DNA from 3 places in the Ruminococcus sp. NATIVEDY160 genome. Region 1 is predicted to be linked to each of the others. Evidence: riboswitches for the same ligand, from Rfam matches in the RefSeq annotation. Region 1 holds a riboswitch; each other region holds the start of a gene.
What was found. A riboswitch is a leader RNA that binds a small molecule or an ion and turns the genes downstream of it on or off. The one in region 1 is predicted to bind thiamine pyrophosphate.
Positions count from the first base shown of each region.

Region 2: linked by a shared signal. The riboswitch ahead of AB1I49_RS05165 (thiamine-binding protein) and the one ahead of thiS (sulfur carrier protein ThiS) in region 1 are both predicted to bind thiamine pyrophosphate.
Region 3: linked by a shared signal. The riboswitch ahead of thiS (sulfur carrier protein ThiS) and the one ahead of thiS (sulfur carrier protein ThiS) in region 1 are both predicted to bind thiamine pyrophosphate.

Region 1 covers NZ_CP162391.1:1,628,756-1,638,934, reverse strand. Annotated here, with positions in the region: gene AB1I49_RS08075 (radical SAM protein) at 1-336, shown strand, start outside; gene AB1I49_RS08070 (IS5 family transposase) at 770-1,915, opposite strand; gene AB1I49_RS08065 (GIY-YIG nuclease family protein) at 2,131-4,071, shown strand; gene AB1I49_RS08060 (leucine-rich repeat domain-containing protein) at 4,117-6,249, opposite strand; gene AB1I49_RS08055 (TnpV protein) at 6,685-6,945, shown strand; gene AB1I49_RS08050 (aminotransferase class I/II-fold pyridoxal phosphate-dependent enzyme) at 6,984-7,523, opposite strand; TPP riboswitch at 7,689-7,794, shown strand; gene thiS (sulfur carrier protein ThiS) at 7,870-8,064, shown strand; gene thiF (thiamine biosynthesis protein ThiF) at 8,057-8,701, shown strand; gene AB1I49_RS08035 (thiazole synthase) at 8,720-9,490, shown strand; gene thiH (2-iminoacetate synthase ThiH) at 9,501-10,179, shown strand, end outside.
Region 2 covers NZ_CP162391.1:1,049,640-1,059,818, reverse strand. Annotated here, with positions in the region: gene dnaG (DNA primase) at 1-343, opposite strand, end outside; gene AB1I49_RS05190 (YigZ family protein) at 442-1,077, opposite strand; gene rpmE (50S ribosomal protein L31) at 1,144-1,347, opposite strand; gene thrS (threonine--tRNA ligase) at 1,439-3,382, opposite strand; gene AB1I49_RS05175 (hypothetical protein) at 3,690-5,048, opposite strand; gene AB1I49_RS05170 (hypothetical protein) at 5,215-5,757, shown strand; TPP riboswitch at 5,790-5,900, shown strand; gene AB1I49_RS05165 (thiamine-binding protein) at 5,963-6,259, shown strand; gene AB1I49_RS05160 (ABC transporter permease) at 6,228-6,998, shown strand; gene AB1I49_RS05155 (ABC transporter substrate-binding protein) at 7,016-8,050, shown strand; gene AB1I49_RS05150 (ABC transporter ATP-binding protein) at 8,051-8,791, shown strand; gene AB1I49_RS05145 (ABC transporter ATP-binding protein) at 8,954-9,682, shown strand; gene AB1I49_RS05140 (SufB/SufD family protein) at 9,695-10,179, shown strand, end outside.
Region 3 covers NZ_CP162391.1:1,434,833-1,445,011, forward strand. Annotated here, with positions in the region: gene AB1I49_RS07030 (ABC transporter ATP-binding protein) at 1-561, shown strand, start outside; gene AB1I49_RS07035 (LicD family protein) at 561-2,411, shown strand; tRNA gene AB1I49_RS07040 (tRNA-Leu) at 2,506-2,592, shown strand; gene AB1I49_RS07045 (hypothetical protein) at 2,873-3,073, opposite strand; gene AB1I49_RS07050 (hypothetical protein) at 3,274-4,227, opposite strand; gene AB1I49_RS07055 (recombinase family protein) at 4,136-4,492, opposite strand; gene AB1I49_RS07060 (hypothetical protein) at 4,416-5,042, opposite strand; TPP riboswitch at 5,198-5,303, shown strand; gene thiS (sulfur carrier protein ThiS) at 5,359-5,553, shown strand; gene thiF (thiamine biosynthesis protein ThiF) at 5,555-6,187, shown strand; gene AB1I49_RS07075 (thiazole synthase) at 6,205-6,975, shown strand; gene thiH (2-iminoacetate synthase ThiH) at 6,987-8,240, shown strand; gene AB1I49_RS07085 (thiamine phosphate synthase) at 8,233-8,835, shown strand; gene thiE (thiamine phosphate synthase) at 8,822-9,463, shown strand; gene thiD (bifunctional hydroxymethylpyrimidine kinase/phosphomethylpyrimidine kinase) at 9,528-10,179, shown strand, end outside.

The sequences.
Region 1 (10,179 bases):
ATCAACTCGGCAATCATTTTCAGTCAGTGCAAGCCCATGCTCGTCGGCACAGGCGGCTTGGCCTTATTTCCCGGAACGCCGCTGCTTGAAGAAGCGCAGCGCGGAGAATTTACGCCGCTTTCCGAAAAGGAAATGCTGGAAGAGCTACTGCTGTTTGTTGAAAATTTGACCTGTGATTGCACCTTCATCACCCACCATACCGTGTCGGGCAAGAACCTGACTGGTCCGGATTTTCTACAGCGAAAGGATCAGATCGTCGCGGCGCTGAGAAACGAGATCGAGCACGGCAATATGGATATGCTCGCCGCGATCAGAAGGAGCAAGAGGTCGTTATGATAGAAAAGAATATAAAAGTAAAAAAGCATTTCCTGATTTCGAGCAAATAGAGATAATTGTAAGTGTTGAATCAATATTTGTGACGCTGTAATCAAAGATAACGCAAAACTCCGCAGCACCTAAGATGGTGTTGCGGAGGATATTTTTATGTGAATAATACAAGGTTTTATCGCAAAAAACACACCGAAAATGTGATGCTATATTGATGATGTACCGGACGAAAACGGTGGAATTTAAAGCATTTCATGCGATATTTTGGTGGAAAAACGGTAGAAAAAGCCCTGTAAATATGAATGCAAACGCAATAGAAAAACGGCTTAAACGCAGTGTTTAAGCCGTTTTTTGAATGGCAGGGGCAGAAGGAACGCTGTCACTGGTAAGGTAAATCAAACCGATTGCAATTGAATAATCATCATGGATTGTTTTTGATACATTATACAACTATTTTCCGGAGAACATACAGGAAAGTATGACTAAAGCAATTATCCCAAAGATTGTAATATTGCCTTAATCTTTTCCAAGCTGACTTTTTCGGTACGTAAGCGTCAAAGGATAATCTCTCTAACCGTGCGAATCCGTTTTCATCAATGCTCATATCCAACTTTGCACCGAATTCTACCGGAGCTTTTGCTTTGCCGCGCACGATGGGTCGGATATACGGCTGAGAAATACTGACGATGCGGTCTTTGACGCTGTGAACATTGTTGTCATACATATACTTTTGCTGTTCATACAGCTCTTTGATGACCGTTAACCGCTTGGCTTGCTTTTCGGTAAGAACTACTCCGTTGGCTAATACAAACATATCGATATAACCGAGGTCTCGACGAATATACTGAAACTGCTGCTTGATTGCCTTGCGGATCTTTTTCTTGGTACGCTTTTTGCATTTCGCCAAATTCAGATAATCTTTTCTCGCGTTTTTGCGATACATCCTTGGCTTGTAAAAATTGTAGGTATAGCAGATATCGTCTGTGATGGATTCAAGATTTTCTCTTGCCTCGTTCAGCAGATTGATGTCCTGCGGGTAAGAGATGTTCTGAGGAGCACAGGTAGCGTCAAGAATCAATGTGCCTTTGTTGTCTGCTTCGGAGTTCTCATTCTCTTTGCTTTCAGCATCCTCGCCGCCATCGAAGTGACTGTTGTTATCCGAATTATCGTCTTCATTGTTTTCAGGCAGATTGAATTGAATCATCATTTCGTTGATATCTTCAAGGATGTCATCTGTCAGACGTTTGCGAAACTCTACCAAAAGTGACGGCGCAAAAGGCGCTTCATAAGAATATCCCGGAAGTCCGATAAAGTATTGGTAGTAGGCATTCTCCTTGATTTGCTCGACAAGCTCACGGTCGGAATAATCATATTTCTTCTGGATCATCAGCGACCCGAGAGCTGTTTGTAAAGGTTTTGCCGGCATACCGGTCTCGCTCGGAAACAGCGCGGCATATTTTATCTCGATGTCGTACCACGGTATACTCGCAGCCTTCTTTACCCAGCGGTTCTCAGGATCCATCTGCATCCCTGCGGGCTGATTGAAATCTGTAAAACTCATTTGTTGATTTCTATGGAACTTATACATACTGTCCTCTAACTTAAGTGCAAGCTTTTTTATTGCTCTTGATTATTTTCTTGCACTTATTATAGCACATTTCGATGAAAAATGCACTGTTTATCGAGAATTATACTGATTGCTTGTTTTGAAGGCAGTGACTAGTTATGGAGAATATTCCTAAATGTTGACTTTCCAAAACCCCCATGATATAATTCTTTAAGAACTATTTAGGGAGGCTCGCCATGAAAATACTTGTAGAAAATATCGAAGTGGAGAAATACGCGAAACAAAGCAGCGGCGTTTATGCTATCGTGCAACCGAAGAAAAAGAAGGTCTATGTCGGACTGGCTTTGGATTTTTATCACCGATGGCTTTCGCACATCAACAGCATTGCCTCCAGAGAAAAAAAGGGCAGCAACTATAATCTTGTCGATGAACGCGAAAAAGAATTCACAATTCTGCGCGTGTGGTATCCCGAAACCAACCTTGACGAAAACGAAAACCAACACGATATCCTTCTGGATCATGAAACGCTTGTGATGCACGCTTTCCGCACAATGGGTTATAAGCTTTACAACGGTAATAATAACGGCAAGGATGATTTGGGCGAACAACGCTCACACCTTATTGATACCAATGAATTCAATGAATTACCAAAGGATGAATTGCGAAATAGAACAAAAGACTGTCTGCGGCTTGGCTGTGACAACTTTGAAGAATTGCTGACTAAAGCTGAGGTCGACGTAGAAAACGCTCTCAGAAGAAAATTTGATACTTACAAACTCACAGACGAAAACTGGCGTGCAGTGCTTTCCGACATCATCAAAAAGTATCTGCAAAAGGAACTTAGCATAAAGGATTTGCAGTCATTTGGTCTGGAGAAAATGACGAAAGAACAAATATTTGATATGATTGACTCTGAAAGGATAGTGTACCACAAATTCGGCAACTATCTGGATCAATCTTATCAGACTATTATCAGGACAAAGCAATATGATTTGGCGCACAACCGTATGAAAGATATTGGCGGAATCTGCCCTGAGGAGCCGGACGCGCCTGTATGCTTCTGGTCGGTAAAGAAATTGGGAAAATGGTCTCAGAATTTTTTATCCTACAACAATACAAACAACAATACAAAAAAAGGCAAGCGGTATATGTTGATGCAATATACGCCCTCGCCGAAAAAAGCGAAGCGTAAGCCCGATAAGGTGGATTTGCTGAATCCGCCGCCGAAAAAAGCGGAGCGTGAGCCCGATAAGGTGGATTTGCTGAATCCGCATGACGGAGAATCTATGGAAGAATTCAAGAAAAGACTGCAAAACGGCCGGCTTGATTCTTTCACATGCACACAGCAATATTCCGTTACTCCCGACAAAAATGTTTTTTCCGTGCATTACCCTTATCCTCAGAATATGATTCCTTCCATCAATGAATCGCACAAACTCCAATATATCTTTCTGATATCAAAGCTGTATTATATCGATGCGCATTTTGAGAATATAGACGTCGTTCAGCAATGCTTTGAGTCGACTGTAAAGGATGAGAAAAACCCCGACAAAACAATGGCTAATCAGAGAATGAACGCAGCCATCTGTACCTCTCCGTTTGACAATAAGCGCAAAACGCTGAAGGAGCTTTTAACGCAAGACAGCAAAACAGGCAAAACGCTGTTTTTGGCAGCGGAACTGTCGTATCCCTACATGATATATCTGCCTGCAAATCCGTATCCGCTGCTCAGCCACTATCTGGGTTATTATGACAGCAGCTGCAAAACGCCTCAGTTTGTGGTTGTTGAACCCGGAGGGAAAGCCGCTCCTCAATACTACGTGCTGTGCGGAAAAAAAATCTGGATCAACAACGATGTTACGGATAAAAATGAGGTCAAAGAGCTGATTAAAACCGAAAAGCCCGACGGTCGATTTGAATTGGCGGTTGAGGGTTCGGGCGACGAGCTTACAGAATACATTCATATCTATTTCAATAACGGTGAGCATAAAACCATTGCGCTGAGCAACCGTACACGTCAAAAACAACGTAAAACAGAATATCCATTCGGCGATAAGTATTACTACGCGGTTGTCTTTAATTATTCCAAAGGTAAAATTTTATTCTTATCGAACTATGATAATGAAACAACGTCAAATGAGAATTTTAATTTTTATTTGGACGGACAAATTCTGTAATATACCGCACAAAGCTTTCCCCCGGCTTTAAAGCCGGGGGATTTTTTACATATCTTCTTCCCAATCTTCTTCGTCATCCGCGTAATGCTCGCCGAAGATATCCATGCCTTCTTCATAATACGTGTCGTCAAAGAATTCCGACGTGCTCTGTTCGCTCTGTTCGTCGGTTTCGCCGCCGGAGGATTCCTCCCAATCATCGTCCCAGCCATCAAAGGATTCCGTCTTGCTCTGCTCGCCGGTTTCGCCGCCGGAGGATTCCTCCCAATCATCGTCCCAGCCATCAAAGGATTCCGTCTTGCTCTGTTCGTTCTGTTCGCCGGAGGATTCCTGCCAATCAAAGTGCCAATCTTCCAACTCGTATTCTTCCTCGTCTTCGAGGTCTTCAAGAATTTCAAGAAGCTCAGCGCAAATTTTTTTGGCAGTATAGGACTCGTTATTATTAAAAGCCTGCAACCACATATTCGTTCTTGTAATTTCTTCCGTGTAGCTCCAGTTCTCCGACAGCCTGCAATAATGCTCAAAGAGTTTTTTCAGCATGCCATCATCGCTGTAGCGGCACATCATAGTCAAAAGATCCCGTTCCTGCTCCGGATTTCTGCGCAGCAGCATCAGCCAATCCTCGTCAGGAACCAAAGCAAACGCCTTCTGATATTCTTCTAATTCAGGCGAATGTTTTTCCTCAAAACAGCCCGGCAGCAGGCTGTTCAACACGTCATTCCGAATGGACGATGCAGCCATGGAGCGCACAAACTCCCTTGGTACACATTCGCCCGTGGAATAGTGCAAATCCGACTCGCCGATAAGCGCCGCGTTTTCAAAGCGGTATGCAAGCAGCCAATCCGCTTCATAAGGAGAGATAAGCATGCAGACAAAAGGTACTCCGCCGGATGGCAGGCGGCAATATTTTTCAAACAAATCAACAGCTTGCCCGGCGCCGCACTGAATCGCCTCGCGGCAAAGGCTGTCAATGGCTTCTCCATCATGAAAAGAACTTTCGAAAAAGGAATAGAGCTCCGGGTCAAGTCCGTAGCCATAAAATCGGCAGTTGAAAAAGGACATAAACTCCGCAAGATGAAGCATATCGCCGGGGGTATGGCGGTATTGCGCGCGCATATACGCAATTGAGTTCTTTCTAATATCCAAATACGGGTTGTCGCGGTCTTTTTCTTTAATGATTTCCGCCGCAAGAAAGCGTGCGGTTTTGTCGTTTTGAAACAGCGCAACGGAGGCGAAATCATTTTCATCGGTCATGCCTTTCCAAACCGAATTGCACAACGTCAGTGCCATGATTGCGTCAAACTGCTCCTGCTGCTTCATATAGCCCTTGGGCATATTCATTTTTTCGGGCAAGTCATCAACAATATCATAGATGTCATCATAGCCGTCTTCTACATAATCCATGCTGTTGGAAAACGCATAGCGCGAAATATTACGCACGCTGTCGGGCAGTACAACACGGTTAATCGTTTTTGAGCCGCCGAACGAAAATGCGCCGATGGTCTGCACGCCGTCCGGCACAGCAAAGGTTCTGTTTCCGTATTTTACCCGAGGCGACAGCGCGCGATAATAGGTAACCGGCAAATGTAACGGACAGCCCATAAACGCTCTTGCGTTAACGTGGCAGACGGACGGAGAAAACGGGAAGCTTTTCAGCGATTTGCAGTTAAAAAACGCTTCCCTTTCAATCGTCACAAGCCCTTCGCCGCCATACACCCTTTCAAGCTCCGTGCAATCGGCAAAAGCGCTCGACTCAATGCATGTCACCGTGGAAGGAATATGGATTTCTTTTAGCTTTCTGCAATTTGAAAACGTGCCTGACCGGATTACTTCCAAGCCGTACGGAAGGGTGACGCTTTCAAGCGAAGTGCAGGATTCAAAGGCAAAAAGCCCGATATTTTTCACACGAGCAGGCAAATCCACTTTTAACAGATTGAAGCAGCCCTTGAACGCTTCTGCGCCGATATCCTCAATATCATCGCCCAAAATCACCTGCCTGAGCTGCCGCATATTTGTAAAAGCGTTATTCTCAACGCAGCCGCACCATTCCACTACCGCGCAAACGCAATCCGGGTGTTCAAAGAGCTTGGCATAATCGAGGTCGTTTCTGATAACGATAACATCATCCGGAAGCGGCTCGGGCTTTACTTTGGTATTCATTTTCGATTTAAGTGTTAACATAACAAATTCTCCTTTGAAATAAAGTATTGTCATGTCAAAAAAGCGCTTTGTTTGACTGCCCACATCATACCAAAACAGAGTTGCTCCGCGCAAGAGAAAGAGTGAAAAACTTTTTTTACGGCAAAAAGTTTAGGCAGTTCAACGAAAACCTGATGAGTCTTTGCTTTTCGTTTGGGCACTGGGTCAATAAATTTGAGTTGTTTTTGACTTTCATTAACCTTGTCGCTTATCATATATGATAACAACGTGATGGATAAACACAAACTTTCTTCATACAGAAATGCAAAACTGTAACCGAAAAGTTGAATCATTCACATAGATTGATAATATTTGCATTTGCCTTTTCTGCATATCGCAGCGTTTGATAAGCACCGCCACTCCTATGCGTAACGTAGAAAACGCATAGATCTGAACGGTCAACCATTGCTTTTGGGTATGTGGCATTTGGACTATCTTAAACATCACCGCAAATTCACGTACAACCGACTTCAAACGGAATGTAAACTAAATTTCCATCTTTGCGATATAAATTCTCAAGCAGAGGAAATGTTTGATACACTAATCAAGCAATTAAAAGAGTCCGAAGGCATTACCGAACAACTTAAAGCAGAAAATCAAATGGAGTGGGTTGCTCGGATGAACAACATCCGCAACAGAGCCACAGAAATTATAAACCATAATATAATTTACAATTAACTAAAGGCGGTAGATTTTTTTCTCTACCGCCTTTAGTTCTATATGAACGATAATTCCTTACGTTTTTTTCTTCTAACCCGGTTAATATGCCTTTCGAAGTCACCATTGTTAATTAGATCAGTAAGCACATACTGCATAAAGGTGGGCACCGTACAGGAGTAAAATCCTATTTTATCATCAAAGGTTTTTACAAGATGTTTTGGTAGAACCATATAGCCAATACGCAACGAAGGAGAAATCGTCTTTGAAAAGGTATTAAGATAGATGACATTATCACTATTAGAAAGAGCAAACAGTGTTTCCGTAGGTTTAGTGGATACTGAGAACTCGGATTCAAAATCGTCCTCAATAATATATCTGTTGTCCTTTTCAGACCAACGGATATATTCATGACGTTTGGATGCTGTTGCTGTAACACCGCTGGGGTAGCTACGGAAAGGAGTGGTATGTAATATATCGGCTTTCGATTCAGCAAGGGCTTTGCTGTTAATACCGGAGTTTGTCAGTGGAAGAGACTCGTATGAAATATGCGTCGCTTTATATACCTGTTCAATCTTCTTATAGGAAGGCGACTCGATAGCATAGTGGTGTCAAAGGAAGAACAGGAGATCTGTCGAAAAATTTGTGAATCTGTTGGTGCAACACTTCGCATTCGTCCTTACGAGGGATAATTTCAATTGTTCAAACTTTTTTCACCAAAAAGACTTGTATATTTTTACGAAGTGATGTATAATAAATAAAACGACTAAATAAACGGGAGCTTGTATTACGGGCTGAGAGGAAGGTGTGACCTTCGACCGAGAACCTGATTTGGATAATGCCAACGTAGGGATGCCTGATACAAGGATATTAGGAATAACGAAGTACATTAAGGAAGTTACCAAATCGGTAGCTTCCTTTTTTGTTGTTTTTGGAGGTGTTTTTATGGTAAAGATCAACGGCGAAGAACTGAATATTGCAGGTAAGACAGTAGCGGAATACCTTGCAACTACAAACTACGATCCCAAGCGAATCGCAGTAGAGCGAAACGGAGATATCGTTCCCAAATCGCAGTATGGCGAAACCGTATTGCAGGACGGCGACAGCGTAGAGGTTGTCAGCTTTGTGGGGGGTGGTTAATCTGATCCCAACGAAAGAAGAATGGAATAAAGCTTTAGCCGAGCGACACGGCGAGAAGCTGCAAACGAAGTTCTCATCGGTAACGGTTGCCATTTGCGGTCTTGGCGGTCTCGGCTCTAATGTCGCTATTTCTCTTGCCCGTGCGGGTATTGGAAAACTGATTCTTATTGACTTTGATCGTGTGGATATTACCAATTTGCACCGACAGCAGTATAAAGCGAATCAGCTTGGGATGAACAAGACGGATGCCTTGCGGGATAATCTTTTAGAGATCGCTCCGTATGTTACTCTTGAAACGCATACTATCTGTGTAAAAGAAGAAAATGCCACCCATTTGTTGCAAGGTGCAGATATTATCTGCGAAGCCTTTGATGATGCAGAGTGCAAAGCAATGCTTACCAATCTTGTCCTTGAAGAAATGCCCGACAAATATCTTGTTGCGGCATCGGGTATGGCAGGTTTCGGTAGTGCTAATTCTATCAGGACGAGAAAAATCACAAGCAAGTTTTATCTATGTGGCGACGAGAAAAGTGACGTGCAATCGGGAGGCGGTCTCGTATCTTCCCGTGTAATGCTCTGTGCAGCTCATCAAGCCCATACTGTACTCAGAATCTTAGCAGAACAATTTGAAACTTAATGAAAGAAGGAAACAAAAATGAATAACGATAAACTGATTATTGGCGGACACGAATTTAACTCCCGTTTTATTCTCGGCTCCGGTAAGTATTCGATGAAACTGATTGAAGCAGCAGTGAAGGATGCAGGAGCAGAGATCATCACCCTTGCTGTTCGCCGTGCAAATACCAAGGAGCAGGAAAGTATCCTCGACTACATTCCTGAAGGAATTACTTTGCTTCCTAACACTAGTGGTGCAAGAAATGCAGAAGAAGCTGTTCGTATAGCTCGTCTTGCAAGAGAACTTGGCTGCGGCAATTTCGTAAAAATTGAAATTATGCGTGATTCCAAGTATCTGTTCCCCGATAATCAAGAAACTATCAAGGCGACCGAGATTCTTGCCAAAGAAGGCTTTGTGGTTATGCCTTATATGTATCCCGACTTGAATGTAGCTCGTGACCTTGTAAACGCCGGTGCAGCTTCCGTTATGCCATTGGCTTCTCCTATCGGGTCTAACAAAGGTCTTGCCACAAAAGAATTCATTCAGATTTTGATTGATGAGATCGACCTGCCTATAATTGTAGATGCCGGTATCGGCAGACCTTCTCAGGCTTGCGAAGCAATGGAAATGGGCGCCGCTGCTATTATGGCGAACACCGCTCTTGCAACTGCAGGTGACCTTCCTATGATGGCATCTGCATTCAAGAATGCCATTGAAGCAGGACGTAAAGCTTACCTTGCAGGACTTGGCAGAGTGCTGACACGTGGAGCTTCTGCATCCGATCCGCTAACAGGTTTCCTCAGAGATTAAGGTGAAAACTATGGAAAATCAATTTTTTGTAGATTCGGAGCATTTATCGCCGGAAGCACTTGCGAAGAAGCATCGTCTTGAAACCGATCCATCCTCCCGAAAGAACCATATGGAATATCTGCCGGGGATGGAAGTGATTGAATCGGATGTGTGTGCAAATGTGATGGCACAGATGAACTCCTATGATTATTCAAAATACACCGCCGCTGATGTAAAGGCGGCTTTGGAGCACGACAATTGCACTGTTGAAGATTTTAAGGCACTGCTTTCTCCTGCGGCAGAGCCGTTCCTTGAACAGATGGCTCAGCGTGCAAGACTTGAAACAAGTAAGCACTTCGGTAACACCGTCTATTTGTTTACCCCTCTTTACATAGCTAATTACTGCGAGAATTATTGTGTATATTGTGGTTTTAATTGCTACAACCACATTAAGCGTATGAAGCTTTCTATGGAGCAGATCGAAAAAGAAATGAAGGTCATTGCCGACAGCGGTATGGAGGAAATTCTAATCCTTACCGGTGAAAGCAGAGGACAGAGCAATGTGGAATATATCGGTGAAGCCTGCAAGCTGGCAAGAAAATATTTCCGTATGGTCGGGCTTGAAATCTATCCCGTTAATACCGATGAATACAACTATCTCCACGAATGCGGTGCGGACTATGTAACGGTGTTCCAAGAAACCTACGATA
Region 2 (10,179 bases), 580 kb from region 1:
TAGCTTCAAAAATCCGCTTGCGCAGATTGCTCATGCTGCTGTCGTAGGAATTGTCGGGAACCTCTATGCCCGCGCGCTGTGCAAGATAACGCACAGCGTCGAGGTAATCGAGGTTTTCTATTTTCATTATAAATGAAATAACGTCGCCCGACGCACCGCAGCCAAAGCAGTAGAAGGAGTCTGTTTCCGTATATATATTGAAAGACGGCGTTTTTTCACCGTGAAACGGACACAGGCCGACCATGTTCCTGCCGCGCCGTTTAAGACTTATGTAGTTGGAAATGACTTCGGTAATATCATTTCTCGCTTTTAACTCGTAAATAAAGCCCTCGGGAAAAGCCAAAAAAACGCCTCCTTTCCCGCAGTTCTCCTGAAAAAATGGTATTCTAAATATTATTACGCCGTTTTTTTCCGATATCCTTTATTTTTTTCAAAAAATATTCAGGAATTTAGCGGCGTCATAAAATATGATTCTCCGTCAGATTCCGCCTGCACCTCGCCCGAGGTCGCGTCCGCAAGCTTCTTGTTAAGCTGCGAAAGCTGCTCAGGCGGAATGTGGAACTTGATTTTTACATCCGATTCGTATATTGTATCGTCTATTGTCGCGCCGTTTTCCATAACAAGAGAGCTGACCTTGCCGTAGCGGTTGTAGCTGCACGAAACCCCGCAGAGCGAACATGACTGCATCAAAACAATTCCGCCGGACTCAAGGGCGATCTTGCTTCCCTGCGAATACGCGCGCACCAGACCGCCTGTACCCAGCAGCACGCCGCCGAAATAACGGGTAACGACAACGCAGACATCATAGATCTCATTTTTGACAATTACGTCGAGCACAGGCATACCTGCCGTGCCCGATGGCTCGCCGTCGTCGCTGTAGCGCTTGATATTGCCCTCGCGCAAGGAATATGCGTAGACATTGTGACGCGCGTCCCAGTGCTCGCTGCGCTTCTGATTGATGAAAGCCACAGCCTCTTCCTCGGTTTTGACGGGCTTGACGTAGCCGATAAAGCGCGAACGCTTCTCGACAAATTCGTCGCTCGCCTCACGCGCAACGGTCTTGTAATCCTTATTCACGGCAGTTCCCCTCCTCAAACGAAAATAAGGCGACACAAGCGTGCCGCCTTTGAGCTTCGAAAAATGTTATTTCGCAATGTTGAAACGCTTCTTGAATCTGTCAACACGTCCGCCTGTATCAACAAGCTTCTGCTTTCCTGTGTAGAAAGGATGGCACTTTGAGCAGATTTCAACGCGGATGTCCTTCCTTGTTGATCCTGTTTCAATTACATTACCGCAAGCACAAGTGATTGTGGTCTGCTCATACTTAGGATGGATGTTTTCTTTCATTCTTTTCACCTACTTCTTTACACAATTAACAGATAGATTATACTACATCTATTTACAAATTGCAAGAGTTTTTTTCAAATTTGCGATATTTTTACTTGATAGCCTTTGTTTCGATCTCTTCCTTAGCGAGAGCGATGAAGTCGGAGAGCTGCATTGCGCCGAGGTCGCCCTCTTTTCTGTGGCGGACAGAAACTGTGCCTGCCTCGATATCCTTGTCGCCTACGATGAACATATAGGGAACCTTCTCGAGCTGCGCCTCGCGGATCTTATAGCCGATTTTCTCACTTCTGCTGTCAACCTCAACGCGGAAGCCCTCAGCCTCAAGCTGCTTCTTGATCTCGTAAACATAGTCGAGGTGTCTGTCTGCAACAGCAAGCAACTTGATCTGTGTGGGAGCAAGCCACAGCGGGAACGCGCCTGCATACTTCTCGATAAGAAGCGCGAGAGTTCTCTCGTAGCAGCCGATCGAGGTACGGTGGATAATGAACGGGTGCTTTTTCTCGCCGTCGCGGTCAACATATTCCATGTCGAACTTCTCAGCGAGATACGGATCAATCTGAATTGTAATCAGGGTATCCTCTTTGCCGTAGACATTCTTGATCTGAATATCGAGCTTCGGACCGTAGAACGCAGCCTCGCCGACGCCGATCTCGTACTTGATTCCGAGGTGGTCGAGGATCTTGCCCATCATATCCTGAACATTATCCCACTCCTCCTGAGTGCCGATATACTTGGCGCGGTCGTCGGGATCCCACTGGGAGAAACGGTAGGAAACGTCCTCATACAAGCCTACTGTCTTGAGCATAAAAGCCGCAAGCTCTACGCACTTCTTGAACTCGTCCTCGAGCTGCTCGGGTGTGCACATGAGGTGTCCCTCTGAAATTGTGAACTGGCGCACACGGATCAAGCCGTGCATTTCACCCGAAGCCTCGTTGCGGAACAGAGTTGAGGTCTCGTTGTATCTGAGCGGCAGGTCGCGGTAGGAACGCTGCTTGTTGAGATATGCCTGATACTGGAACGGGCATGTCATCGGACGGAGAGCGTATACCTCGCTGTCGCTGTCGGGATCGCCGAAAATGAACATGCCGTCCTGATAGTGATCCCAGTGTCCGCTGATTTTGTAGAGGTCGCTCTTAGCCATAAAGGGAGTCTTTGTAAGCAGCCAGCCGCGCTTCTGTTCCTCGTCCTCGACAAAGCGCTGGAGAAGCTGGATCACTCTCGCGCCCTTTGGAAGCAAGATGGGAAGTCCCTGACCGATATAGTCAACTGTTGTGAAGAAGCCCATCTCTCTGCCGAGCTTGTTGTGATCGCGCTTGCGGGCTTCGGCAAGCTGTGTCAGGTGCTCCTCGAGCATTGAAGCCTTCGGGAATGCGACGCCGTATACGCGGCAAAGCTGTGCCTTGCTCGCGTCGCCGCGCCAGTATGCGCCTGTGCAGTTTGTGAGCTCAACCGCCTTGATCGGAGCGACGCTCATGAGGTGAGGACCCGCGCAGAGGTCAACAAACTCTCCCTGCTTGTAGAAGCTGATGTTCTCGCCCTTGTCCGTGTGCTCCTTGGCAAGCTCAACCTTGTAAGGCTCGTCCATCTCTGTAAGCTTAGCGATTGCCTCATCGGGAGCAAGCTCGAAACGGCTGATTTCAAGACCGGACTTGACAATCTTCTTCATTTCAGCCTTGATCTTTTCCAAATCCTCTGCCGAGAAGGGCTTCTCGACATCAAAGTCATAGTAGAATCCGCTGTCGATAGCGGGACCGATCGCGCATTTTGCATTGGGATAAAGTCTTTTTACCGCCTGTGCAAGAACGTGTGAAGCCGAATGCCAGAATGCCTTCTTGCCTTCCGCGTCGTCGAAGGTCAGCAGCTCAACCTTGCAGTCCTCATTGATAGGGGTGCGCAGGTCACATACCTCGCCGTTGATTTTGGCAGCGCATACGGACTTATAAAGACCCATGCCGATTGACTTTGCGATTTCAGCGGGCGATACTCCTGCGTCAAACTCCTTGACGACGCCGCCCTTTAACTCAATGTTAATCATCTTTCATTCTCCTTTATCTGAAATAATTGTTTATAAAAAGAAAGCCCCAATATTCCATAAAGGAATATTGGGACGAAGTTACTCGTGGTTCCACCCAAGTTCGACAGCTTGCGCTGTCCTCAAAAACCTTAACGCGGTTAATACGCCGCGCCATTTCCTGCACGGGCTCAAAGGCGGTAAGCAACAGTGCCGGATACAAGGCTTTCACCAAACGCCCTGCTCTCTGAAAGCGGCTTTCTGAGACTCATGTCCTTCTCAACGCTTTTTATTATTTAATATAATATCACCGAATCAGCCGTTTGTCAACTCAGATTTTGCTGTCAAGCTCATCGAGCAGATCCGCAACATCGCTGCGTGATTTTTTCACAGGAGCAGGCTGAGCTTTTTGAACAGGTCTTCTGTTCACAGCAGGCTCGGGCTTTGCTTCAACAACAGGCTCGGGCTTAGTTTCTACAACCGGCTCGGGCTTTGCTTCAACAGCAGGCTCGGGCTTTGCTTCAGCAACAGGCTCGGGCTGCGGTTCCTGCGATGCCTTCTGAGAATTATCGCCGTAACCGACCACAAAATCGCTGTCATTGGTTTTTGCCTTTTCTGCACTGGTGAGATAAGGAACGGGCTCGTCATCTACAGGCGCCTGATAACCGATGATAAAATCGTCAAGACCCTTTGCATTCAGATAATACTCAGACGGTCTGACGTCAGCTGCAGGCTCGGGATTATCCGCAGACTCGGAATCGGCTTTTGCCTCAGCAGTTCCTGCCTTATCATCCGAAAAAACCAACTCATCATAGCTTTCGGTTTTGATGTACTTCTTCTCTTCCTCTGTAGCTTCGTCCGAGTTGGGAAGTCCGTCAATCACCTTGAGCTCATCCTTAGTGAGCGAATTGAACGCCATCTCTGTGATGAACGAAATCGCATACGCACCAAGCACAAAGAACATTCCCGCATTGAGTACGGAAGTGTATCCGCCGCCTTCCTGAATACCGGTAAAGAGACGGTAAATGCTGTATGAAAGCGCAAGCGCAACAGCAGGTAAGCCGTAAATAAAGCAAGCCTTGACGGGACTTCTGCCCTTGACTCTCGAAAGCACCATCGCGTGCGAGAAGTAGTAGAGAGAAAGGAAAATAAAGCAGAACAACGGAGTCATGTCCGTCGCGGAAATAGACACCTTTGTCGCCTCAAGAAACTCATATACAATCTCGGTACAACCCCAGATAGCGGGAAATACAAAGAGAGTGGATAGTCCGGAAACGACGGTTTTGCCCTGTAAATGAATGCGGGTCATCAGGAAAAACGCAATACCTGCGGGAATAGACGCGATCGCACTGATGAGCGACATAACGTAATATTCCGAATCAGTTGTGCTGTTCATAAAGGTCGCTACGGAGCTTGCTATCACCATCGCTCCGGAAAGAGCAGATAATATAGCCGCGGCGATATTCTTTTTGACAGGATAAACAGGCGATGTTTTCCTGTCGAATATATTGATGATAATACACGCGACAAAGAGTACTGCCGCAATTCCGATTGCTGTGTAAGACACAGCCATTTTGTCCATTCCCAAAAAATGACCGCTGTCGTCCGCGCCGAAAATACTCATAACGCGGAAAATAATCATTGCAAGAGCAGCGGGAATAAAGGGAATCAGCGTAAATTTTACTTTCATAAAACTCTCCGTTCTGAAAATGAGCTGCTATACAGGGGTATTTTTCCCCAAATACGTACATATTATATTTTAAGACAAACACGCGCTGTTGTCAAGAAATATTTAATTACAAAGTATGGTGCATGAGTAACAAAATTCTTGTGCGAAATAAAGGGTTGATTTGGATTTGAAAAGAAAAATCGCGGTTTTTTCCCTTTTGCTCATCGTCATGGCGTTTATTCCCGCGATAATTGTGTGCAGAGATAATCAGCGCTTTGACAGTACCGCAGATAACAGTAATGACGAAATAATAGCCCTTGCCGCAGAGCTTTGCGAAGATGATTTTTGTGATGAAGCCGTAAAGGCAATGGTAATTCTGGCAAATACTGATTATCCAACTGTAAAAGCCTCCGATAATAATTCTGATAATGAATATTATTTACTTGCAAAGCATTATTATAATTCCAACAGAGAACTATACATACAAAAGGGTGGTAGTAAAATGTATATTCCATACGCAGAATCGTCAAACGGTGCGACTGTTTCCAATGAAAAATATCCCTATCTGATTCCAACCGCGTCACCGTGGGACTGTCTTGACCCTGACTATGAAAAAAACAGTGTATGCGCCGGGGTGAGTCTCAGAGGTGTGGATTACCTCTGCAGGCGAGGCTTTTCCGCCGAGGAGGCTCTGCTGCATTATCTGACAGGTTTCGAAATTAAAGCTTGACATCAGCGGAAATTCGTTGTATGCTAGGTATGAAATAAACGCAGGGGTGTCCGCTGAAGCGGGCTGAGAATGGGCTGTTTCGTCCTTACCCTCTAACCTGATTCGGATAATGCCGACGTAGGAAGCTCGTTTCAAAACGTAATTTTGAGCGCCGCGGCTATCCGCAGCGCTTTTATTTTATACTAATAATAAGGAGAAATGTAAAATGAACGCAAGCGTAGCAATCCAGACTCTGCCGGAAGCGAAGAACGACGACGAGCTTATCCGCATTGTCGACGAAGTCATCGACTATATCAAGAGCACAGGACTTAACTACTATGTAGGCCCGTTTGAAACCGCGATTGAGGGTGATTACGACGAGCTGATGGATATTGTCAAGGAGTGCCAGCACATCGCGATCAGGGCAGGTGCGCCTTCCGTGCTCGCATACATCAAAGTAACGTACAAGCCCGAGGGAGATGTGCTGACAATTGAAAAGAAAGTTACCAAACACCACCAATAAGATCGTACCGCCGCTCGCAGCGATATTGATTCTGCTTATTATCTGGCAGGTGGTGAGCATGACGGAGCTTGTACCCTCGTTCATGCTGCCATCGCCCGTTGAGGTCGTACAAGCTTTGATAGCGGACTTTCCGCTTCTGCTAAGTCATGCGGGCGTAACGCTGCTCGAAACCTTCATCGGCCTGATCATCGGTATCATCGTGGGCTTCGGTCTCGCGGTGCTGATGGACAGGTTTTCGGTTATCAGACACGCGCTCTATCCGCTGATCGTGCTGACGCAGACGATCCCCACCGTAGCCATAGCACCTCTGCTTGTGCTTTGGTTCGGCTACGAGATGCTGCCGAAAATCATTCTGATAGTGCTGGTGGTATTCTTCCCCATCGCTGTCAACATGCTGGACGGCTTTCGGTCGGTTGACAGGGACACCGTCAGCCTTCTGCGCTCGATGGGCGCGGGCGACAAACAGATTTTCCGTTACGTCAAGTTCCCTGCGGCACTCGGAGACTTTTTCGCGAGTCTCAAAATTTCAGTCTCATACGCGGTTGTCAGCGCCGTCATTTCCGAATGGCTGGGCGGCTTCAACGGCTTGGGAGTATACATGACAAGGGTTAAAAAGGCGTATTCCTTTGACAAGATGTTCGCCGTCATATTCCTGATTTCGGCTCTCAGCATGATCCTGATGTGGCTTGTTAAGATTTTGCAGAAGAAATGCATGCCTTGGAATAACAAAAAGGGATAATAAAAGGAGTAATACTAATGAAAAAAAGAATTCTTGCCGCTGTAATGGCAGCTGCGATGCTCACACTCGGTATGGCAGGCTGCGGCAGCGCCAACAACAGCAACAGTGAAAACAACGAAACGGCAACAACCGCCGCTTCCGCCGAGAAAACAAAAGTCACCTTTGTGCTCGACTGGACGCCCAACACAAACCACACAGGTCTGTATGTAGCTCAGGAAAAGGGCTACTTTGACGAGGCAGGTCTTGAGGTCGAAATCGTTCAGCCGCCTGAGGACGGCGCCGAGGCTCTTGTCGGCACAGGCAAGGCTCAGTTCTGCATGACCTTCCAGGACACCATGCTTCCCACCGTTGTAGGCGACACAAAGATGCCCATTGAGGCTGTCGCGGCTGTACTTCAGCACAACACCTCGGGTATTATCTCCCGCAAGGGCGAAGGCATCGACACACCTAAGGGTCTTGAGGGCAAGAAGTACGCAACATGGGATCTGCCGATTGAGAAGGCGACTCTTAAGCAGGTTATCGAGGACGACGGCGGTGACTTCGACAAGGTCGAGCTGATTCCCAGCACCGTTACCGACGAGGCCTCCGCTCTGCAGAGCAAGTCCGTAGACGCTATATGGGTTTACTACGGCTGGGCAGGCATCGCCACAAAGCTCAAGAACGTAGACACCGACTACTTCTATTTCAAGGACATCAACCCCGTATTCGACTATTACACTCCCGTTATTGCGGGCAACACCGACTGGATGAGCGAAAACCCCGACAAGACAAAGGCTTTCCTCACCGCTCTGAAAAAGGGTTACGAGTACAGCATTGAAAATATTGATGACGCAGCCGACATTCTCGTCAAGGCAGCTCCCGAGCTTGACAAAGAACTGGTTCTCGAAAGCCAGAAATATATGGCCGATCAGTACAAGGCTGAGGTTGAGCAGTGGGGTTACATTGACGCAGCGAGATGGAATGCGTTCTACAACTGGATTAACGAGAAGAAACTCCTCGAAGTGGAGATTCCCGAGAACACAGGCTTTACAAACGAGTATCTGGAGAAATAAATGAACAGGCTTGAAGCCAGGAATATCACATATTCCTACGACAACAAGGTCAATGTAATCGAAAACATTCAGCTTTCCGTCGGCGAAGGCGAGATCGTCTGCCTGCTCGGTGTGAGCGGCGGCGGCAAAACCACGCTGTTCAACGTAATTTCGGGTCTGAACCGTCCGCAGCAGGGTGAAATCCTGCTCGACGGCGAGGATATCACAGGCGTACCGGGAAAAATCAGCTATATGCTGCAGAAGGACCTGCTCCTTCCCTACCGCACAATTGAGGCAAACGCCGCTCTGCCTCTGATTATCAGGGGCGTAAAGAAAAAGGAAGCTATCGCTAAGGTCAACCCGTATTTCGCGGAATTCGGACTTGAGGGCACCCAGAAGATGTATCCGTCTGAGCTCTCGGGCGGTATGCGGCAAAGAGCCGCGCTACTGAGAACATATATGGCATCAAGCAGCGTCGCGCTGCTCGACGAACCGTTCAGCGCTCTCGATACTCTCACAAAAAGCGAAATGCACCGCTGGTTCCTGAATGTTATGGAAAAAATCGACCTCTCGATTCTGTTTATCACCCACGATATCGACGAAGCTATTCTGATCTCAGACAGAATTTATCTTCTCGGCGGCAAGCCCGGTACAATAACCGACGAGATTATCATAAACGAACCGAAACCGAGAAGGTCTGATTTCAACCTGACAGATGAATTTTTACAGTACAAACGACAAATAATAAGTAAGCTGTGCTAAGCTTTACATAAATGCCTTGTCCGGCGCTTTGCCGGGCGGGGCATTTCTTATTACATTTAACGCAATACAGTACAGCGAGTGAAATGGCGCCCGTTTTTACTTGCTTTTTGTCCGTCTTTGTTATATAATTATCAAAAGAATAACTATACGGGAGAAGAAAACATGCTGGAACTGAAAAACCTCTCATTCAGCGTAGAGGAAAACGGAAAGCAGAAGGAAATTCTGCACGATTTGAATTTGAAAATTGACAACAGCCGTTTTGTTGTTATTACAGGCCCGAACGGCAGCGGCAAATCCACGCTCGCAAAGCTGATTATGGGCATTGAAAAGCCCACCTCGGGTCAGATTATTTTTGACGGCGAGGACATTACAGAACTGTCTATCACCGAACGTGCTAAACGCGGTATCAGCTTTGCCTTTCAGCAGCCTGTCCGCTTTAAGGGTATTCGCGTCCATGACCTGCTCAGACTCGCGGCAGGCAAAGATATTACCATAGCGGAAGCGTGCAACTACCTCTCTGAGGTCGGACTCTGCGCAAGGGATTATATCGAACGCGAAATCAACTCTTCCCTCTCGGGCGGCGAGCTCAAGAGAATTGAAATCGCAACGCTGCTCGCGCGCCAGACAAAGCTGAGCGTATTTGACGAGCCTGAGGCAGGCATTGACCTCTGGAGCTTCCAGAACCTTATCCGCATTTTCGAGAATATGCAGAAGGAAATCAAGGACAGCTCAATCATCATTATTTCACATCAGGAAAGAATTCTTCGCATCGCCGACGAAATCGTTCTGCTCTCGGGCGGCACGATCAAAAAGCAAGGCAGCGTCGAGGATATTCTTCCCGAACTGATCGGCACAACAGCGGCGGTAGACGCCTGTGAAAGACTAAAGTAAGGAGGTTATGGAATGTTAGGCTTAGACGATATTTCAAAAATGATTCTAAACGAGGTCGCCGACATCACTGACGAACCTCAGGGTGCGTATAACTTCCGCGTCAACAGCGGTCTCGCAGGCAGAAACACAACCGAAAACATCAACATTGTTTCAAAGAAAAACGGTTCGGGTATCGACATTTTCATCAAACCCGACACCAAGGGTGAAAACGTGCACATTCCCGTCGTTATCAGCGAGAGCGGCGTTAAGGAGAAGGTATACAACGACTTTTTCATCGGCGACAACTGCGATGTAACCATCGTAGCGGGCTGCGGCATCGACAACTGCGGCGCGCACGATTCTCAGCACGACGGCATTCACCGCTTTTATGTCGGCAAGAACTCGCGCATTAAGTACGTAGAGAAGCACTACGGCTCCGGAAACGGCGAAGGCAAGCGCATTCTCAACCCCGTCACCGAGGTATACATGGAGGAAAACGGAGTGATGGAAATGGAGAT
Region 3 (10,179 bases), 190 kb from region 1:
GGTAAGTCGACCCTGCTCAAGATGATTACGGGCGTTGCCTTCCCCGATGAGGGCGAAATCATCGTAAACGGCAAGGTCGCGGCGCTCCTTGAGCTGACCGCGGGCTTCTCGATGGAGATGACAGGCAGAGAGAATATCTACCTCAAGGGCTATATTCTCGGTCTTGAGGACGCGTATATCAAGCAGATTGAAGAGCGTATCATTGATTTTGCCGAACTCGGCGACTACATCGACCAGCCCGTCAGAACATACTCCAGCGGTATGAAAATGCGTCTGGGCTTCGCAATCAATGTAAACATCGAGCCCGATGTACTCGTAGTCGACGAGGCTCTCTCCGTCGGCGACGCGAGCTTCAAGAGAAAGTGCAAGGACAAAATCAAGGAGATAATCTCGGCAGGCACTACGGTTCTCTACGTAAGCCACAACGCCGAATCCGTCCGCGAGATCTGTCCGCGCTCGATTTACCTGAGAAAAGGCACCGTTATTTTTGACGGCAATACAGACGAAACCCTCAAGGTCTATCAGGACTACAAGGCAGCTCAGAAAAATAAGAAAAAATAATGAAAAATAAATTAACCGATTTCCAGGCAGACTGGGCGGCTATGCCCCAGGTCGAAAAGGAACAGATCTTAAAATTAAAAAACAAAACTATAGTAGTCAGCGGACATTCTCTTGCCCGCTGTCTTTGCTATGCGCTGATTTACCAGAACGAAACACGAAATCTCGGCTGTAAGGTCGTGCTCTGCGCTCAGGACAAAAGCCTGATCGACGACCTCTACCCTGAACTGATACTACGCGAGGACTTTGACTTCGTAGATTTTAATTCTGTTTCAGAAATAAACAAAGCAGATTTCATTGTCCACACAGGCTTCTGTAACGAAGCTGTCAGCGATTTCACAGCCGATTTCAGGAGAGAAATCAAGCTCGCGCAGGTCATTTCAGCTTTAGCACAAAAAACAAACGCGCCGTTGGTTCTGCTCAGCGACAGCAGGGTTTACGGCAACCCGAAGCCGCACAGGATTTACGCTGAAAACGAGTATGCGGACATCGTTAACACAGATGCGGCAAACACTGAAAATCAGCTTCTAAGAACCGTTGAAGCGATGTTCAACTGCGAAAAGAAAGCACGCGGCTTTGAGCTGACAACCCTCCGCACGGGCATCATTCTCGGCGCTCACTCGGGAATCAAGAGCTTCCTCGACCCGATCTTCGAGGCGGTTGCTGAAGGCAAAGAAACCTCGCTGTTTAACTCAAAGCAAAAATACTCGTTCGTTTATCTTACCGACGTGCTACGCTCGATTATTTACGCCATGAACGTGCTTGACAGAAATCAAGTCTACAACGTAGTGGGTATAAACTCAACCGTTTCTACAGCGACAATCGCCGCTGTTCTCCATGATGTTTACGGCGACGCGGCAATAATCGCGCTGACTGACGGCAAAGAGCTCAACCACTCGCCCGTCGCAACGGGTAAAATCGAAACCTACGGCTGCCCTGCTGCGTTAAAGCTCGAAACCGCGCTGGAGCTGTGCGTTATGAGCTATATGAAAACCACCGAGGGCATGCAGCTTCCAAACACTCACGACGGTCGGCTCGATGCGATTCAGCAAATCCAGCTCGCCTATCTGCTCGAGGTGGACAGAATTTGCCGCAAGCACAATATTAAGTATTTCCTCGGCGGCGGCACCCTGCTCGGCGCGATCAGACACAAGGGCTTTATTCCGTGGGACGATGACTCCGACATTATGATGCTGCGCGAAGACTACGACAAGTTCTGCAAAATCGCCGCTGACGAGCTGCCCGCGAACATGAGCTTTCAGTCAAACAAAACCGACAAAAGCTGCTTTTATGAATTCTCCAAGCTGCGCGTAAACGGTACCGCCTTCGCCACGGAATTTGCTAAAGAGCATAAGACTATGCACAACGGCATTGCGTTTGATATTTTCTGCCACGACAAAACCGCAAACTCGTGCTTCGGTCAGAAGATACACCTCGCTATGACTATCTTCACCCGCGCGCTTGTTTTCAACAAATGGAATCACCGCAAAACCGAAAACGGCAGCAGAATCCAGACCGCTGTTACGAATTTCTGCGTAAAGCTCTTCCCCATCAGATTCAGTCTTTGGCTGATGAACCACACGATATCATTCTTTAAGAGAAAAAAGAACGCCAAATTCCTGTATGACGGAATGGGAAGAAATGTTTATAACGGAGTATTTCCGGCTGATTTGCTCGACAAGGCGATTTATATTGACTTTGAGGGCTATATGCTGCCTGTTCCCAAGAAATACGACGAGTACCTGCGTTTTCTCTACGGTGACTATATGCAGCTCGCGCCGCTCAGCACAAGGCTCGGCTGCCACGAGATTCTGCTCTGCGATATCGGCAAGTATGACGGACTGAACAAATAAGTGATTTTTTCAAAAAAGCCCGAATTTGTCATTGACAATCGGGCTTTTTTATGGTAAAATAATATTTGTGGTTGAGAAACCGCAAAGTGAATATGCAGGTATGGCGGAATTGGCAGACGCGCATGGTTCAGGTCCATGTGAAAGCAATTTCATGCAGGTTCAAGTCCTGTTACCTGCACCAAGCGAAGATAATCCGAACCTTCTCCCTGTCGGGGACGGGTTCGGATTTGTCTTTTTCTATGCTTATCCGAATTTCAACAGTAAGATTGATAGATATGTTCGTTAAGTGCAAGGCAGGAGGTTTACCGCTCCCTGCCATTTTACAGTATCTTTCTTTCTCTTTTGAATTAAAACAAGTTAATCCCAACAAACAATGTGTTTGTTGGGATTAGTAAATAGTTAAGGTAGTAGAATGTGTGTTATCTTTCTTAAAAAGTTCGTAACGATGAAAGATAAATAGTCTATCCGCGTCTTACCGTATTAACAACACTTTGCATACTCCTGCTACGCATTGCCTCATTTGCACTAACTTGTGCAGATACTTCTATTTCTAAACCTTTTAATGAATCTGCAGTTGGTTTTTTGCTTGCTGGAACTTTTTTCAAAACAGCTTCTCCATTACTCCTGCTTGCTATCTTGGATATAGTTTTAATAAAATTCATGATTAATTACCTCATAGTCGTACAAACGATACTAATATCTCCGACCGTAATGCTGTGTTATTTCCGATAGTCCGTCCGCATTGAATATTATAACCTTGTTCTTTGAAAAAGTCAACAACTTTCATAATAAATAATATCTGGAAATATCTGAAATCTTCATGTTTATTTTGAAAGATAATATAACAATGGTTATAATAATATTATTCAGATGGATTGATTATGCTCAAATTCTTTTTATATCCTTCGAATAATTCATCATTTTTTAATTCGAGCATATCTTCAAATTCTGGTTTTGATTGTTCAGGAGAACGCATACACAAAACGCCTGGATAATGCATCAAAATTATGTTTTGAACGCTATGACCTGTACCTAATGCTGCCGTAGCATCAATTACTATCTCGCCAAATGCTTTGCTTTGAAAGTAATCATCCATCCTATACAGTTCACAAATCCATATGAATCGGGGCATGGGAATTGATGCATATACTTCACGTGCAATCCTGTTGCATAATGAATTAGATCGATACTCTTTAAAACTTCGTGATGATGCCATAAATAAACGAATAACAACATCTTCTTTGGGTTTCAAGAATTCTCCTGCCCACACATCTATACCAAAATGCTCGTGATGCAATACAGATCTTACAACAGCTGCTGCATCAGATGCATCTAAAAACATCCTTTTATACAAAGGTACCGCTATGTATTCAACTCGCATATCAGGGTAAATAGATAGTTTATGGAATGGTTTGATTTGATATATTGGTTGATTATCATCAATAACAATATAGTCTTCAAAGAAATCAGCTGAGTTAATAATTGGATGGCATTTTTCTCTATGCTTCCATGGAATCCATTTATTCCGAATTGCCTTTTGCACATGTGATGCTTCGATTTTTCCATGCCCTATACATACGACAGAATGTCCCGAACCATTTCCTCCAACAGGTGACAAATTAAGTGCAACTGGAAATCCGGATTCAATGTAATAATGCAACAATCTTTTAAGTTCATCTTCTGGATTCATTTTAGATAAGCTGAATCGTTCTATTGAAGAAAAACTATATAATCTCGGAGCAAAGCCAAATTCCGACAGAATTTTCGTTAATATCGGGTATGTTACTGCCGCAATCGGCGCAATAGAGAAAATCACAAAACATATTTTTCTCGCCGTTTTCCTGTTTAGGAGCACGGCGCTTTGTCTTTACGACAAGCGTCTGCACCAACTCAAAATCATCACGGTTGATAATCGGCTCGTGAACATCCTTGAATATAACCCAATTTTCTTTGGGATTATCATAGCGTTTCTTATTCTTATATGATTTAGAATACGTCTTGAAGTTAATAATATCGCCACAATACTCCTGTTGGGTAAGAATTTTGGTAATTGTATTTCCCTTCAACTTTGAGGTCGGCATTTTGTTTGCCAAGCTCGTCAAGTATGATCATGTGTTCGGTGAAGGCCGCCCTGAGATTGACCTGTATTCGTAATCCTTCGCTCGTTTCATAGATCAGTATTTTATCAATAAGCTGCCTGAGATTCGCGTCGCTGATCTCCCCCTCCTTGATGATTTCGTCAATCAGCTCCACGGTTCGCTTCATTTCGGATTTGCGCTTTTTGATTGTTTCGCTGTAGTGCTGAATATCATAAAGCTCCTGCTCGATTTTTTTGATGTCGCTTTCACATGCTGAGAGCATTTCATCATAGACAGAAGCGTGTTCCCTGTCGCGGATTCTCTCCAGCAGAATTTCTTTCTGGTCATTCTTTCTCTGTTCAAGCTCGGCGTTGAGCTGACGGATTTTGCCCGTGACCGTGCTCTTTTTCTTCAGCCACTTTCGAACCTCGCCGTCGATGTTTTCATAAAGCTGTGCCGCTTGTTCCTTGACATTGCTGATTTCTCCGCAGATGATCTCGTCGAGCTCTGTCTCCCGGATGCGGTGCGGAGGACAGTTTTCCTTGCCTTTCATTTCTTTATATGATAATTCATATAAGATTACTATGCTTTATTATATCGATATATTTCTATTTGTCAATAGTTCTGTGTGATATAATTGCATACATAATTTTTCAATTGAAATATTTCCTGATGCACTTGACTTTTCAACAAAAGGGTGTATAATAGCCTTGAACAAACGGGAGCTTGTGTGACAGGCTGAGAGGGAGGTACTACCTCCGACCGGTAACCTGATTTGGATAATGCCAACGTAGGGATATACCTTAGAATTGTTGCGGAGTACTGCCAAATCGGCGGTGCTCCGTTTTTTCTTGCAAGGAGGTTACAAAATGGTTTTAATCAACGGAAAAAACACGTCTGCAGACGGAAAGACAGTCAGTCAGTATCTCGAAGAAGCAAACTTCAATCCTCAGACGATTGCGGTTGAACTTAACGAGGATATTCTGCCCAAGCCGCAATACGGAGAAACCGTGCTCAAAGACGGCGATGTCCTCGAGGTCGTCAGCTTTGTGGGAGGAGGTTAATATGCCTACCAAAGAAGAATGGCAGAATGCCTTTGCCGCTCGACACGGTGAAAAGCTGCAAAAGGTCTTTTCTTCATCGGTCGTCGCCGTATGCGGTCTGGGCGGCTTAGGCTCAAATATCGCGACAGCACTCGCAAGAGCCGGAATCGGCATGCTGATTCTGATCGACTTTGACAGTGTGGATCTATCCAATCTCCACCGTCAGCAATATAAAGCCTCGCAAATCGGCAAATACAAAACCGACGCGATAGTAGAAAACCTGTGCGAGATCAATCCATATATCCGGACAGAAGCACACACCATACGTCTGACTGAGGAAAATGCCCTTACCCTGCTGTCACAGGCAGATGTGATCTGTGAGGCGTTTGATAATCCGCAGGCAAAGGCAATGCTGTGCAATCTCGTATTAGAGAAGCTGCCGCAAAAGTTCTACGTTGCCGCGTCAGGCATGGCAGGTACCGACAGTCCGAATCTGATCAAGACAAAACGCGTCAGCAAACGCTTTTATCTCTGCGGCGACGGCGTTAACGGCGTAGGAGAAAGCGACGGCCTGTTTGCAAGCCGCGTAATGCTGTGTGCGGCTCATCAGGCGCACACGGTTTTGCGCGTGCTGGCAGAGGAATATGAAGTATAACGAAAGAAGGTCAAAATATGAATAACGATAAACTGATACTCGGCGGTCACGAATTCAACTCGCGTTTTATTCTCGGCTCGGGTAAATACTCTCTGAACCTGATTGAAGCGGCAATCAAAGACGCAGGCGCTGAAATCATCACGCTTGCAGTAAGGCGCGCCAATACCAAAGACGGAGAGAACATTCTCGATTTTATCCCGAAAAACGTTACCCTGCTGCCCAACACAAGCGGCGCGAGAAACGCAAAGGAAGCGGTCAGAATTGCCAAACTTGCGCGCGAGCTGGGCTGCGGCAATTTTGTAAAGGTAGAGATCATGCGCGACTCCAAATATCTTCTTCCAGACAATCAGGAGACGATCATAGCGACTGAAACGCTTGCAAACGACGGCTTTGTCGTTCTGCCGTACATGTATCCCGACCTCAATGTTGCGCGCGACTTGGTCAGCGCAGGCGCGGCGGCGGTTATGCCTCTTGCCTCTCCTATCGGCTCCAACAAGGGACTTGCCACAAAGGATTTCATTCAGATACTGATTGATGAAATCGATTTACCCATCATCGTTGACGCGGGCATCGGCAAGCCCTCTCAGGCGTGCGAAGCGATGGAAATGGGCGCTGCGGCGGTCATGGCAAACACCGCTCTTGCAACCGCGGGCGATTTGCCATTAATGGCGGCAGCCTTCCGTCAGGCAATCGAGGCAGGCAGAAAGGCGTATCTCTCGGGCTTGGGCAGAGTGCTCACCCGAGGCGCTTCCGCTTCCGATCCTCTGACGGGATTTCTGCATGACTGAGGGAGAATGAAATGGAAAACCGATTTTTAGTTGATTCCGATTCTCTTTCAGAGGAAGCGCTCAAACGCAAGCACCGTCTGGAAACCGACCCTTCATCAAGAACAGACCATATGGCATATATGGAAGAAATGGAGATTATCGAATCCGACGTGTGCGAGAACGTCATCTCGCAGATGAAATCCTACGACTACACAAAGTACACTGCAAAGGACGTAAAAGCCGCGCTTGAACACGAAACCTGCACGATTGAGGATTTCAAAGCGCTCCTTTCCCCTGCCGCCGAACCGTTTCTGGAACAGATGGCACAGCGGGCGCGTCTTGAAACAGGCAAGCACTTCGGCAACACGGTCTATATGTTCACGCCGCTGTACATCGCGAATTACTGCGAAAACTACTGCGTCTACTGCGGCTTTAACTGCTACAACAAAATCAGCCGCATGAAGCTGAGCATGGAACAGATAGAACACGAAATGCAGGTCATCGCACAGAGCGGAATGGAGGAGATCCTTCTTCTCACCGGCGAAAGCCGCGGACAAAGCAACGTCGAATACATTGGCGAAGCCTGCAAGCTCGCGCGGAAGTATTTCCGCATGGTCGGACTGGAAATCTATCCTGTAAATACAGACGAGTACCGCTATCTGCACGAATGCGGAGCGGACTATGTCACCGTTTTTCAGGAAACCTACGACGCCGACAAATACGAAACGCTTCATCTTTTTGGTCACAAGCGCGTCTGGCCTTACCGCTTTGACGCGCAGGAGCGCGCGCTTCGCGGCGGCATGAGAGGCGTTGCATTCTCCGCTCTGCTTGGGCTTTCCGATTTCAGAAAGGACGCGCTGGCTTCCGCCCTGCACGTCTATTATCTGCAGAGAAAGTATCCATATGCGGAAATGTCGCTTTCCTGCCCCCGACTGCGCCCGATTATCAACAACGACAAAATCAGCCCTCTGGACGTTCACGAAACGCAGCTGTGCCAGATTCTCTGCGCCTACAGAATTTTTCTGCCGTATGTCGGCATCACGGTTTCCTCGCGTGAAAGCGCAGAATTCCGCAACGGTATCGTAAAAATTGCCGCGACAAAGGTTTCCGCGGGCGTATCGACAGGCATCGGAGACCATGAGAGCAAGTACAGCGGCACTGAAGCGGACGGACAGCAGGGCGACGAACAGTTTGAAATCAGCGACAGCCGCAGTCTGTCAGCTATGTATTCAGATATTACAGGCGAAGGCCTGCAGCCTGTGCTGAACGATTATTTATATGTGTAAGATAATATGTATCACAAACCGCCTTCTGTGCGGCAAGGACTTTATCGGTCATCTCGAAGCTGTCGCAGCGGCTCACCCCGACGCTGTTATTCTGCGCGAAAAGGGTTTGTCGGAAGCGGATTATCTGCGCCTTGCGGAACAAACAAAAGCTATATGTGAAAAGCAGCAAACGCTGCTGATTCTTCACAGCTTTCCCAACGCGGCAAAGGCGCTCAGTCACAAAGCGATTCATTTACCCATGCCCATGCTCAGACATCTTTCGGATAGAGAGCGCGCGTACTTTTCTGTCTTAGGCGCGTCCTGCCATTCTGTTGAAGAAGCGAAGGAAGCCGAGCGGCTCGGGTGCACCTATATCACCGCAAGTAATGTTTTTGAAACTGATTGCAAAAAGGGCTTGCCGGGAAAAGGCGTAGAGTTTTTGCGTGAGATTTGCGAAAGCGTCAATATAGATGTATACGCGCTGGGAGGTATTACCGCTCGGAATATCGCTGAGCTCATGCGTTCAGGCGCGGACGGCGCTTGTATCATGAGCGGCTTCATGAAGTCCGAGAACCCCGAAATATTGATGGAGGAATTACACAATGCGATTTCATAAGGATATGCTGCTTTTATACGCCATTACCGAGGAGTACTGCAACCGTCAAAGACCGCTGATCGAGATGGTAAAGGAAGCGCTCGAAGGCGGCGTTACAATCTTGCAGCTGCGCGAAAAGCATTTGAGTGACGAGGAGCTTATGACGGAGGCTCTGGAAATCAAGGAGCTTTGTCATTCCTACGGCGTTCCGCTGATTATCAACGACAACGTCGAGCTCGCTTTGCGCTGCAGTGCGGACGGTGTGCATGTCGGTATTGAGGATACGCCCGTTGCCGAAATCCGTGCAAAGGCAGGCAATGACTTTATCATAGGCGCGACGGCAAAAACCGTTGAACAGGCAACCGCCGCCGAACTGGCAGGAGCGGATTATATCGGCGTCGGCGCGGTATTCCCTTCACCTACCAAGCAAAACGCCGTGCGTATCACAAACGCTCAGCTTCGTGAAATCACCTCAGCTGTGTCGATTCCTGCCGTCGCAATCGGCGGCATTACGCTTGGTAACATTTCGCAGATCGACTGCGGCACCCTTTCAGGGATCGCGGTGGTATCGGCGGTTTTCGGCGCGAAGGATATTACGCAGGCAGCTAAAGAGTTAAAAGCCAAGGCGACTGCTTTGGTTCATTCATAAAAAACAGCGGCGGATCGGGGGCACCACCTTCCGTCGCTCAACAAAAATAATGTGAGGAGAAAATATGAGAACTGCATTATCAATCGCGGGAAGCGATTCCTGCGGAGGCGCCGGTATTCAGGCAGATATCAAAACCATGACAATGAACGGCGTGTATGCCATGACCGCCGTCACCGCTTTGACCGCGCAGAATACGCTCGGCGTGAGGGCGATTCAGGAGGCGACTCCCGAATTTCTCCGTCAGCAGCTCGACGCGGTATTCGAGGACATCTTCCCCGACGCGGTCAAAATCGGTATGGTCGCAAGCTCGGACCTGATTCGCGTTATTGCGGACAGGCTCCATTGTTGCAAGGCGATGAACATCGTTGTCGACCCGGTCATGGTATCCACAAGCAACGCAGCCCTGATAAAGACCGACGCTGTTAGCACTATGACAGAGGAACTGCTTCCTCTCGCCACACTCATTACGCCAAACATTCCCGAAGCTCAGGTTTTGTCGGGAATGGAGATACACAGCAGCGCCGATATGGAGAAAGCCGCCGAACAGCTCGGCAAATCCTATGGCTGCGCGGTACTGCTCAAGGGAGGTCATTGCGTGAATGACGCAAATGACCTGCTTTACTCAAACGGTACGCTCCGTTGGTTTGAGGGAAAACGCATCGACAATCCAAACACCCACGGCACAGGCTGCACGCTGTCAAGCGCGATAGCAGCAA